Regions from separate parts of the Mesorhizobium sp. B2-8-3 genome, predicted to be linked through region 2. Evidence: predicted binding sites of a transcription regulator. Region 2 holds the regulator's gene; each other region holds the start of a gene.

Region 1 (4,168 bases), on a different contig from region 2:
CCGCGATGTCGTGATGTCGTTCTGCGACTGCAGGAGGCCGGCGATCATGAAGCTCTGGCCGTTCTTGAGGTCGACCGATGTCCTGGCGCGGCGCACGATGAAGGCCGGAATGGAAATGCCGCTGCTGACCTGGATGGAAGCGGACGGGTCGATCGAGGACACTTCCGGCGCGATGTCGAGGCTTACCAGCCCGTCCTTCAGCACCGTCGGCGTGAAATCCAGGCCGACGCCGTACTTCTTGTAGGTGACGCTGATCTTGCCATTGTCTTCGGAAACCGGGATCGGGAACTCGCCGCCGGCAAGGAAGCTCGCCGTCTGGCCCGAACGCGCAATCAGGTTCGGCTCCGCCAGCCGCCGCGCCAGGCCGCGTTCCTCCAGCGCCTTGATGGCGATGTCGATCGAAACGCCGTTCGACAGCAGGCTGCCGATGATCTCGCCTGTTCCGGCAGCCGTCAGGTTTCCTCCATCCGGGCTCAGCACGACTTTGCGGTTGCCGATGCCATAGGCGAAATTGGCGGCGTATTTGGCGCCGAGATCCTGACCGGCCTGGCGATTGATCTCGACGAAGCGGACGTTGAGCTGCACCTGCTGCGAGGACGAGATGTTGACCGAGTTGATGATTTCCTCGTTGCCGGAAAAGCGCGACGCGATCTTGCTGGCCTTGTCGGCGGCGACCGCATCGTCGGCCTCGCCCGACAGCACGACGCGGCCGTTCGCCGAACCGACCTTGATCTTGGCGTCGGGAACGCTGGCGCGGATGGTGCTGGCCAGTTGGTCTGTATCCAGCGTCACCTCGATATCGATGGTGCCGACAAGCTGCTTGTTCTGGTCGAACAGGGCGATACCGGTGGTGCCCAGATTGTTGCCGAGCACGTAGAAGGACTTGTCGGTCAGCGGATTGACGTTGGCGATCTCCGGATCGCCGATGACGATCTGGTAGAAGGCGGCGCTTGTCATGATCGTCTTCGGCTTGCCCTTGGCCACCTTGATCGAGGCGTTCTTGTTCGCCGATACATAGACGACGTCATTGCCAGCCCTTGCCGGCGCGGCGACGCCAAGCATTGCCGCCGCCAGCGCTATCGCGCCGAGAAGACGCCATCCCCCGGTCGTCCGAAATGCATCAAACCCGAACATCTTGCCCCGTCCCCGCCGGTCCCCACCGGCTATTGCTGCAGTTCCTGCGGCGGTTCCCGTGAAGGAACCTTGTATTCCTCGACCTTGTCGCCACGCGTCACGATCACCGTCTTTAGTTTCGGCTCGCCCTGGTCCTTCGTCATCGCATTGACGAGCGAGGCGGCGCTCGCCTGCGCGTTTGCGGCAACCGAGCCGCCGAAGGACGAGATGGTCGTAAGCCCGCCATTGCTGGCGGTTGCGTCGGCGGCCGACCGCAGCGACAACGACAGCGTGCCGACGGTGCGGGCAAGCGCCACTTTCTGCGCCCCTTCGTTGGTGACTTCGAGGGTCACGGAATTGGCGATTTGCGGCTCGGTCTTGCGCTCGTCGGCGCCCTGTCCGACCGAAAGCACCTTGGCATCGGAGACGACGATCTCGGACGTGACGGTCGACCCGGCGGCGCCCTGCGCATTCTTGGACACTTCCTGGATATCGCCAGCGTCGCGCGTCAGCACGACGTCCACGCGATCTCCCGGCGTGATGAAGCCGCCGACACCGGCGATCTCATCGGTGCGGATGGTGACGGCGCGCATTCCCGGCGACAGCATGTTGGAAAGGGTGGCGCGGCCATTCGGCCCCGAAAGCTTGGTGAGCAGCACCGGTTCGTTGACCTCGATCGGCGACAGCACGACCCGGCTGCCGTCCGCAAGCAGCTTGTCGATCGTCGGGAAAGCACCTTGCGGCAGGGAATCCTGCGGCCACGGAATCTCGGCGAGCTGCGGCCGTCCGAGCTCCATGCCGTAGCGTAGCGGCGCGCTTGCGACCACGATGGTCTTGAACTCGACCTTGGGCTGCTGCGGCGTCATGACGGAGACGACCTTGACCTCGGGCTGGGCCTTCGCCTGGCTCTTGACCCAGAAATCCGCCGCAAAGATCGAGATCGCGCCGAACACGGCGGCGATGCCGATCATGGTAATGGCCCTGCCCCTCACAACGAAACCCCTGACGCCCGTGGTCTTTTGTTGGTTGGGCCTCACGCTAGGCGTTAATGTTAAAGAATCGGGAATACCGGGGCACGCCGACCGCCCTATTTCGGCCGGCTTGGTTATCGAATGGTTTTAGAATAAGAGACAGTTTGATCCCTGAACGGAACAGGAACTCGTTCGCCCGCCAAAAGCGTGGCAGTATCGAGACGTGATTCGCTTTACCGGACGCTAGGCCCAGCATGGACGACAGCAACGACCTCTTCGGCAAGATGGAAAAGCCGGCACAGCCGGTGCGCGCGCCGTCGCGCCCGGCCGATCCGCTCATGCAGGCCGCGAAGCGTTCGGCCCCCGCCCGCGACGGCAGCGAGGGCTACAGCGCCGCCGACATCGAGGTGCTGGAAGGGCTGGAACCGGTGCGCCGCCGTCCGGGCATGTATATCGGCGGCACCGACGACAAGGCGATGCATCACCTGTTCGCCGAGGTCATCGACAATTCGATGGACGAAGCGGTGGCCGGCCACGCCACCTTCATCGACGTCGAGCTTTCCGCCGACGGCTTCCTGACCGTCACCGACAACGGCCGCGGCATCCCGGTGGATCCGCATCCGAAATTCAAGAAGCCGGCGCTCGAAGTCATCATGACCACGCTGCATTCGGGCGGCAAGTTCGACTCCAAGGTCTACGAGACCTCCGGCGGCCTGCATGGCGTCGGCGTTTCGGTCGTCAACGCGTTGTCCGACCATCTCGAGGTCGAGGTCGCGCGGGGACGTCAGCTCTACCGCCAGCGTTTTTCGCGCGGCGTCCCGGTCAGCGGTCTTGAGCATCTTGGCGAGGTCCACAACCGCCGCGGCACCAGGACCCGCTTCCATCCCGACGAGCAGATTTTCGGCAAGGGCGCCGCCTTCGAACCGGCGCGGCTTTACCGCATGACGCGCTCGAAGGCCTATCTGTTCGGCGGCGTCGAGATCCGCTGGACCTGCGATCCGTCGCTGATCAAGGAAAAGGACCAGACGCCGGCCAAGGCCGAGTTCCATTTCCCCGGCGGCCTGAAGGACTATCTCAAGGCGACGCTCGGCGACGAATTCCAGGTCACGCGCGAGGTCTTCGCCGGCAAGAGCGACAAGCAGGGCGGCCATGCTTCGCTCGAATGGGCGGTGACCTGGTTCGGCGGCGACGGTTTCCTCAACTCCTATTGCAACACCATTCCGACCCCCGAAGGCGGCACGCATGAGGCCGGATTCCGCAACGTGCTGACGCGCGGACTGCGCGCTTACGCCGACCTCATCGGCAACAAGCGCGCCTCGATCATCACCACCGACGACGTGATGATCTCGGCCGCCGGCATGCTGTCGGTGTTCATCCGCGAGCCTGAATTCGTCGGCCAGACCAAGGACAGGCTGGCGACGATCGAGGCGATGCGCATCGTCGAGAACGCCCTTCGCGACCCGTTCGACCACTGGCTGGCCGACAATCCGCAGGAAGCCTCGAAGCTTCTGGAGTGGGTCATCGCGCGCGCCGACGAACGCGTGCGGCGCCGCCAGGAAAAGGAAGTCTCGCGCAAGAGCGCGGTGCGCAAGCTGCGCCTTCCGGGCAAGCTCGCCGACTGCACGCAGAACGCCGCCGCCGGCGCCGAGATCTTCATCGTCGAGGGCGACTCGGCCGGCGGCTCGGCCAAGCAGGCGCGCGACCGCGCCAGCCAGGCGGTGCTGCCGCTGCGCGGCAAGATCCTCAACGTCGCCTCCGCCGGCAACGACAAGCTCGCCGCCAACCAGCAGATTTCCGACCTGATCCAGGCGCTCGGCTGCGGCACGCGCTCGAAATACCGCGACGAGGAGCTGCGCTACGACCGCGTGATCATCATGACCGACGCCGACGTCGACGGCGCGCACATCGCTTCGCTGTTGATCACCTTCTTCTATCAGGAGATGCCGAACCTGATCCGCGGCGGCCATCTCTATATGGCCGTGCCGCCGCTCTATTCGATCCGGCAGGGCGGCAAGGTCGGCTACGCTCGCGACGACGCGCACAAGGACGAACTGCTGCGCACCGAATTCACCGGCCGCGGCAAG
Region 2 (4,168 bases):
GGCCGTCGGCGTCATCTATTACTTCTCGCTGAGCGCTGAGCCGGATCTCTACAGGCCGCTTGCGGCAGTGGCCCTGATGGCGGTCTGCGCGGCGGTCTCACATTCCCGGCACAGAACGCACCTTGTCTTCATGGCGGCGTTTTTCTGCGCCTTGGGCTTTCTCGCGGCCAAGGTCGAGACCTGGCGGATGGCAACCCCGATGCTGGGTTCGGAAATCCAGACACGGCTGACGGGTCGCCTCGTCACCGCCGAGGCGATGGCCAATGGCCGTGTCCGGCTCACCATCGACTTGATTTCCACGGAACGTCCGAAGCTGCGCTATGCGCCGGACCGCGTCAGGTTGTCGGCCCGCAGGATCCCGCCCGGCATGACAGCCGGGTCGATGCTGACCGGCTATGCCAAGCTGTTGCCGCCGACCGGCCCGGTTCGGCCGGACAGCTACGACTTTTCCTTCGACAGCTATTTTGCCGGCATTGGCGGCAGCGGCTTTTTCCTGGGTGATCCAAAGCTGATTGCGCCGGTGGAGGCGCCCTTTGGCGCCCGCATCGCATCGGCGGTGGAAAACGCGCGCGAAGGGATTGCAGACCACATCAGGAGCAGCATCGGCGGGTCCGAAGGCGAGATCGCAGCGGCGCTGATCGTCGGCGTTCGTGCCGGCATTCCGGAAGCCATCAACGAGTCGATGCGGCGAACCGGCATCTACCACATCATTTCGATCTCCGGCCTGCATATGGCGCTGGTCGCCGGCACGATCATGGTCCTTTTGCGCGGCGCCTTCGCGCTGTTTCCGGATTTCTCGTCGCGCCGACCGGTGAAGAAATATGCCGCTGCAATCGCGCTGCTCTCGATCGCCGCCTACCTCGTGATCTCCGGCGTCGTGGTGGCCGCCGAGCGAAGCTTCATCATGCTGGCCGTGATGCTCGCCGCCGTGCTCTTCGACCGCGCGGCGCTCACCATGCGCAACCTGGCGATCTCGGCCATCGCCGTCATCCTTGTCTCGCCGCACGAAGTGGTCGGCCCAAGTTTCCAGATGTCCTTCGCCGCCACCGCCGCGCTGGTCGGCGCCTATGCCGGTTTTGCCGACTATCGCGCCGGCAAAACGACCGCGCCGCCGGCAAAGCGTTCGTTTCTTGCGTTCCTGTCGCAAAAACTGGCGATCGGTGTGGGTGGTGCCGCCGTGACGTCGCTCATCGCGGGCAGCGCGACATTGTTGTTTGCGATCTGGCACTTCCAGCGGGTGTCGCCGCTCAGCCTGCTGGCCAATCTGGCGGTCATGCCGATCGTCTCACTGATCGTCATGCCGTTCGCCGTGTTGAGCGCCCTGGCCATGCCCTTCGGCTTCGACGGCCCATTCCTTTATGTCATGGGCAAAGGCCTGACGGCGATTATCGTCATTTCGGCGTGGATCTCCGAGCGCTCACCGGTCGACGCCGTCGGGCTGATCTCGATCCAGTCGGTGCTGCTGGCGACGGTCGCGCTGGTCATCGCGACGATGGCCACCACTTGGCTTAGGCTTGCCGCCGTACCCTTCGCGCTTGCCGCGCTGCTGGCCATTCCGCATGTCCGCGCCCCGGATGTGCTTGTCTCGGAGGATGCGCATCTGGTGGCGATGCCGATCGGCGGCGGCGAGCTTGCCATCAACCGCGCGCGCTCCAACGACTTCACCACCGACAACTGGAAACGGGCGCTGAAAGCCGAGGAAATCGTACCGCCGGAGACGTTCGCTAAAGACGCCCTCGACATCGCCGATCCCGTCGACCTACCGCCCGGCTCGCCCTTCTATTGCACCGGCGACCTCTGCATCGGCCGGCATCCTTCCGGCGCCATCGTCGCGCTCACCGAGAATCGCGCCAGCGCCCGGCCTGCTTGCGGTTTCGCCGACCTCATCGTCATCGACGACGCCACGGCCTTCAACCCATGCCGCGATCCGCGCGTGCTTGTCGTCACCAAGCGGCAACTGGCACGCGACGGCAGCGCCGCCATCTTCTTCGATCCGCAATCGGCAACCGCGCGGCCAATCGTTCGCTACGCGGTCGAAGAACCGTACCGACCCTGGCACGAGCAGCGGAAATACGCGCGTGAGGCGAGGGGGCTGCCGCCCTATCAACGACCGGAAAAGCCGGCGGTCGCGCCGCAGCCTACAGAATAGGTGGCACGCAGTTCCGGCGAAGACCGCCGCGCGGTTCTGCTCAGTAACGGCGGATGAGTCCGACGAGCTTACCCTGAACCTTGACCCGGTCCGGTCCGAAGATACGGGTCTCATACGCCGGGTTGGCGGCTTCGAGCGCGATCGAGGCACCCTTGCGGCGGAAACGCTTCAGGGTCGCCTCCTCATCGTCGACCAGCGCCACCACGATCTCACCCGGGCTTGCCGTGTTGGCATTGCGGATGATGACGGTATCGCCGTCGAAGATGCCGGCCTCGATCATCGAGTCGCCCTTGACCTCCAACGCGTAATGCTCGCCGCCCATGATCATGTCCGGCGGCACCGAGATCGAATGCGTCTGGTGCTGGATAGCGTCTATCGGCACGCCGGCGGCGATGCGGCCCATCACCGGAATGGACACGGCCGAAACAGCGTCGTCGTCATTGCTGGGTGTCGGCGTGCGAGAGGGCGCCGCCGGCTTGACCTGGCGGCCAAGATTGCCCTGGCCGCCCTGGATGACGCTCGGCGAAAACTTTCTCGCGGCATTCAGGCCAGGCGCGATCGAGTCGGGCAGCCGCAGCACTTCAAGCGCGCGCGCCCGGTTCGGCAGCCGGCGAATGAAGCCGCGTTCTTCCAGCGCCGTGATCAGCCGATGGATGCCCGATTTGGAGGCCAGATCGAGCGCTTCCTTCATCTCGTCGAAAGACGGCGGAATCCCGCTCTCCTTGAGGCGTTCATGGATGAACATCAGCAGTTCATGTTGTTTGCGCGTCAGCATGGCGGCCCCCTTGGGTTCTGAAACCGGAATCAGAAAAACAAACCCAGAACAAACACTATCTGTTCCAGTTGTGTTCCGCAACCGTTTAAAGTTTAGTGAATTTGTTGAGGCTTCGGAAACAATGTTGCATCCAAGGGATACCTGGCCGAGTCAGGTCAGCGGTGTCATTGATTCCGCTCGATTATGCGGCCCTCCTTAAGCTGAAGCGCGGTCCAACACCATCACAAAGGCGCGGGCGGGATTGCTTCGGCTCTTGCGCGAACGTGCTTCACCGTGAACGAAACGGACCCAAAATGCCAACTTCGGCAATGATTCCGATCCATGGTCTTCGCCGTCTATGGACCAGCTAACATAGCGCAGAAGGTTCTTGCCGTGGCACGGACGGTGGTGAGACAACCGTCCTTGGCCAGCCGTGAGAGGCGCCATGCCGAAATGGAGGCGGCAGCATGATGGGGGGAATTCCTGATCTCGCCGAGACCGAGGCGATGGATGCAGCGGATCCGCTGCGCGCCCTGCGCGATCGCTTTGTCCTGCCGGAGGGGGTGATCTACCTCGACGGGAATTCGTTGGGAGCGGCCTCGCACGCCGCATTCGATGAGTTGCGCAAGGCAGCTGCCGAGGAGTGGGCGCATGACCTCATTCGTGCCTGGAACAAGGATGGATGGTTCGACATGCCGGTCGAGCTGGGCGACCGGCTCGGACGCCTGATCGGCGCGGCGCCGGGCCAGACCGTGGTCTGCGACACCACGTCGATCAACATCTACAAAGTGCTGCACGCGGCGATGGCGATGCGGCCGGACCGAACCGTGATCGTTGCCGAGGGCGACAGTTTTCCGACCGATATCTATATGGCCGAAGGGGTGGCCTCGACCGGAAAGAACACTGTCCTGCGCCTGGCTGGCGTGGACGCGCCGACCATCGAGGAACTGATCGACGAACGCGTGGCGGTGGTGTTGGTCAACCACGTCAATTACAAATCCGGCGAGTTGCGCGACATGGCGGCGCTTACGCGCATGGCGCATGACGCCGGTGCGCTGATCGTATGGGATCTCTGCCACAGCGCGGGCGCCATGCCGGTAGAACTTGACAGGGCAAGCGCCGATTTCGCCGTCGGCTGCACCTATAAATATCTCAATGGCGGGCCAGGTTCTCCTGCCTTCATCTATGCGGCCGAGCGGCATCTTGCCGATGTGCGGCAGCCGCTCAGCGGGTGGTGGAGCCATGCACGGCCGTTCGCCTTCGAG
Region 3 (4,168 bases), on a different contig from region 2:
CATCTCATCGACAGCCTTGCCGTCTTCACCCGCTTCGGCGACCGGCTCGAGATCGAGCCGGCGGAGCACGACGAGTTCTCGGTATCCGGCCGTTATGCCGCCGGCCTGCCGCTCGACGGCGACAATCTGGTGGTGAAGGCGCGCGATGCCTTGCGCCGGGAAGCCGGTGCGCAGCATGCGCCGCCGGTTGCCATCAAGCTGGAGAAGAACCTGCCGATCGCGTCCGGCGTCGGCGGCGGCTCCAGCGACGCGGCGGCGGCGCTCAACGGCCTTGCGCGGCTCTGGAAGCTCGATATCGACGACATTTCGCTGGCGCGGATCGGGCTTTCGCTCGGCGCCGACCTGCCGATGTGCCTGACGTCAAAACCGCTGGTCGCGCGCGGCATCGGCGATGAGGTGTCACCGCTCTCCGCATTTCCGGCGCTTGGCCTGGTCCTGGTCAATCCGGGCGTCGCCGTCTTGACGCCCGACGTGTTCAAGGCGCTGTCCAGCCGCGACAACGAGGCGCTGCCGCCGCTGCCGAAGCGCCTCGACTTCCACGCCATCCGCAACTGGCTGGAGACGACGCGCAACGATCTCGAGGCACCTGCCCGCTCGATCCAGCCGGCGATCGGCGAGGCGCTGAAGGCGCTCAAGCGCGCCGACGCAGCTTTCGTGCGCATGTCCGGCTCGGGCGCCACGTGTTTCGGCCTGTTCGAGACCGGCAATGTCGCCAAGCGCGCGGCGATCGAGATCCGCGCGCGCCATCCCGACTGGTTCGTCGCCGCGACGCGCAGCATGGAGGTGACCGATGGCGAAGCTTGACGAGAGCCGGTCCTTCATCCCGCTGCGCATTGCGGTGCTGACCGTGTCCGATACCCGCAGCCTTGCCGACGACAAGTCCGGCCAGACGCTGGCCGACCGCATCACGGAGGCCGGCCATACGCTTGCCGCCCGCGACATCGTCACCGACGACCGCAAGAATATCCGCGACAAGGTTCTCGGCTGGTCGAAGGACGAAAACATCGATGTCGTCATCACCACCGGAGGCACCGGCTTCACCGGCCGCGACGTGACGCCGGAAGCGCTGGAGCCGATTTTCGAAAAGCGCATGGACGGCTTTTCGGAAGTCTTTCACCGCATCTCCTATGACAAGATCGGCACCTCGACGATCCAGAGCCGGGCGACAGGCGGCGTCGTCAACGCCACCTTCGTCTTCGTGCTGCCGGGCTCGCCCGGCGCCTGCAAGGACGCCTGGGACGGCATCATCAAGGCGCAGCTCGACTACCGGCACATGCCCTGCAACTTCGTCGAGATCATGCCGCGGCTGGACGAGCATCTCAGGCGTGGCGGCAAGACCTAAAGGCAAAACATCCCGACCGGCATCCGGTTTGCAGGCGGAATGGCGCTCTCGCCTACGAGCAGCCATTCCGAAGCCGCGACCGGCAAAGTACCTTGTGCTGCGAACAAGGGACAATCTGCCATGACCGTTCACAGCGGCGGATGCCATTGCGGCAACATCCGCCTCAGCTTCTCCACCACGCTCGGCCCGGCCGGACTGGAAATTCGCGCCTGCCAGTGCTCGTTCTGCACCCGGCATGGCTCGCGCGCGGCCGCCGATCCGAACGGACGCCTGAGCATCTCAGTCGAAGACAGGGCACGGCTGCAGGTCTACCGCTTCGGCCTGCGCACCGCCGACTATCTCGTCTGCCGCGAGTGCGGCGTCTATGTCGCGGCAATCGCCGGAGACGGTGACGACGCCACGGCGGTCGTCATTGTCAACGCGCTTGACGATCACGAGTTGTTCTCCCGCCAGCCGGTCGCCGTTCGGTTCGATGCCGAAACGCGCGAGCAGCGTGTCGCCAGGCGCCGCAGGGCCTGGATGCCCGTCGAAATCAGAGGGACCTGACTGGGCAGGGACAGCGCTTCTTCCTTCTCCCACAAGGGGGAGCCTGCATCACTTCGGCGGCGCCACCCAGATTTCGGCGTTCAGCCTTCTGGTGGCAAGACCACGCGCCAGGGCCTCGGCGCCGCGCGCGCTCTTTGCCAGGGCCGAGGCCTGACGCTTGCTGATGACAAGACCCTCGGCCAACGCGCGGTTGCCCGAAAAGACGCGGGCCAGGAAAGGCGCACGGTCGGCCCGGGCGCGTGAAAACCGCGCCGGCATGGTTTGCTTCGCCGTGTGCGCCACCACCTCGTCGATCCATCCCTCGGCAAGCCGCGCGCCGGGTTCCAGAAAAAGCAGCCAATCGCCCTTGGCCTTGCCGATGCCGGCGCCGATGCCGCCGGTCACATAATGGCAGCCGGCATGTTCGGCCACCCGATGCGTCTGGTCGGTCGAGCCCTGATCGCAGACGATCACGTCGCGCACCACACCCTCGACCGCGCCGCCGACCAGCGAGGCGAGCGTACGGGCAAGACCCTCTTCGTCGTTGCGGGTTTCGATGAGAACGCTGAGCATCCTTAGCCGAATAGCGGAAAGCCGCGACTTGCGCCAGCTACGGCTTTTCGCCGAAAAAGTTCTTGCTTTGTTCTCTTCGGTAAAATAGGAATAGTTTCATGAACAGAGCGATTCGACAGCCTGCCGACAGTCCCTGGGAGAGGGCGAAAATGGAACAGATCGTGCGTGCCGACATTGCTGCTTTCGGAGCAGGCAGAGCCGAGATGGCCAATGCAATGATCGAACAGAGCGGCATGCGCGTGCGGCCCGATCGCAATCGCGGCCGCTCGGCCGGCATTAACCCGTCCGGCCGGTTCGAGCCGGTCAGCCGCCATGTGTTCGACGACGGCTGGAACTCGCTGGAGGAACTGCCGCCGTTCAAGACGGAAGTGCAGGTCGAGAAGCCGCGCACGATCATCACCCGCAACGAGTCGCCGGACATCTCCTTCGACCGTTCGATCAACCCCTATCGCGGCTGCGAGCATGGCTGCGTCTACTGCTTCGCCAGGCCGACGCATGCCTTCATGGGCCTGTCACCGGGGCTCGATTTCGAATCGAAACTTTTCGCCAAGCCGGATGCCGCGCGCATGCTGGACAGGGAATTGTCGAAACCGGGCTACCAGCCGCGCACGATCGCCATCGGCACCAATACCGATCCCTACCAGCCGATCGAGAAGCAATACCGCATCATGCGCGAGATTCTGGAAGTGCTGGAGGCGCGCGGCCATCCGGTCGGCATCGTCACCAAGTCGGCGCTGGTGACGCGCGACATCGACATCCTGTCGCGCATGGCCGAGCGCGGCCTTGCCAAGGTGGCGCTGTCGGTGACGACGCTTGACCGCATGCTGGCGAGAACTATGGAGCCCCGCGCGTCGACGCCGACGAAACGGCTGGAGGCGATCAGGCAGCTTTCGGATGCTGGCATTCCGGCATCGGTGATGGTGGCGCCGATCGTTCCGGGCCTCAACGATCCGGAGATGGAACGCATCCTCGATTCGGCCAGGGCCGCCGGTGCAAGGGAGGCGGGATACGTCATCCTGCGCCTGCCGCTTGAAGTGGCGCCGATCTTCAAGGATTGGCTGCTGCGCCACTATCCCGACCGCTACCGGCATGTGATGTCGCTGATCCGCTCGATGCGCGACGGCAAGGACTACGATTCCGAATGGGGCAAGCGCATGAAGGGCGCCGGTCCCTATGCCTGGCAGATCGGCCGGCGCTTCGAGATCGCCGCCAAGCGGCTCGGCCTCAATGTCGAGCGGCGGCAGCTTCGCACCGACCAATTCGTCGCAGGTTCGGGCGCCGGCGAACAACTGATGCTGCTTTAACCTCAGTGCCGGCCATGACGGGCCGGCGCTAAGCAATTCCAGGCCAAGCGATTTTCCGTCTGGAATTGTCATCCTTTTCAAGAATCCCGTCCGGCCACTGTCCCCCGGCCGCGAGACGGTGCCTTCCCGGTCCGACGCCCCATCCGACCCGGAAGGACTTGCGGAGAATCGGAGCCGATGCGAACCTCGCCGCACCATGGCTCGCGCGCGTTCCGATTCTCCGCTTCTCTTTGAAATGGTCGAGAAGCCCGACTTCTCGATCGAGACGAAGGCGATGGCCGACGGGCTGTGGCCAGTCGCCGGCATGGACGAGGCAGGGCGCGGTCCGCTCGCCGGACCGGTGGTGGCCGCCGCGGTGGTGCTCAACCCCGCCAATATCCCGGAAGGCCTCGACGATTCCAAACGCCTCACCCATTTGCAGCGC

What was found. Region 2 encodes LexA, which represses DNA repair genes until DNA is damaged. Its sites were predicted from a motif close to TGTTCNNNNTGTGTTCNG; they were not measured.
Region 1: parE (DNA topoisomerase IV subunit B) is a predicted target of LexA. The motif match lies at 2,256-2,273, and genes of this name have one in related genera.
Region 3: FJ418_RS24705 (PA0069 family radical SAM protein) is a predicted target of LexA. The motif match lies at 2,498-2,515, and genes of this name have one in related genera.

The regions. Positions count from the first base shown of each region.
Region 1 is NZ_VFTW01000005.1:24,398-28,565, forward strand. Features, by position in the region: gene FJ418_RS10010 (type II and III secretion system protein family protein) at 1-1,062, opposite strand, end outside; gene cpaB (Flp pilus assembly protein CpaB) at 1,164-2,084, opposite strand; gene parE (DNA topoisomerase IV subunit B) at 2,339-4,168, shown strand, end outside.
Region 2 is NZ_VFTW01000003.1:192,656-196,823, forward strand. Features, by position in the region: gene FJ418_RS06210 (ComEC/Rec2 family competence protein) at 1-2,149, shown strand, start outside; gene lexA (transcriptional repressor LexA) at 2,190-2,924, opposite strand; gene kynU (kynureninase) at 3,374-4,168, shown strand, end outside.
Region 3 is NZ_VFTW01000021.1:95,761-99,928, forward strand. Features, by position in the region: gene FJ418_RS24685 (4-(cytidine 5'-diphospho)-2-C-methyl-D-erythritol kinase) at 1-804, shown strand, start outside; gene moaB (molybdenum cofactor biosynthesis protein B) at 791-1,342, shown strand; gene FJ418_RS24695 (aldehyde-activating protein) at 1,463-1,888, shown strand; gene FJ418_RS24700 (glycosyltransferase) at 1,937-2,440, opposite strand; gene FJ418_RS24705 (PA0069 family radical SAM protein) at 2,590-3,744, shown strand; gene FJ418_RS24710 (ribonuclease HII) at 3,941-4,168, shown strand, end outside.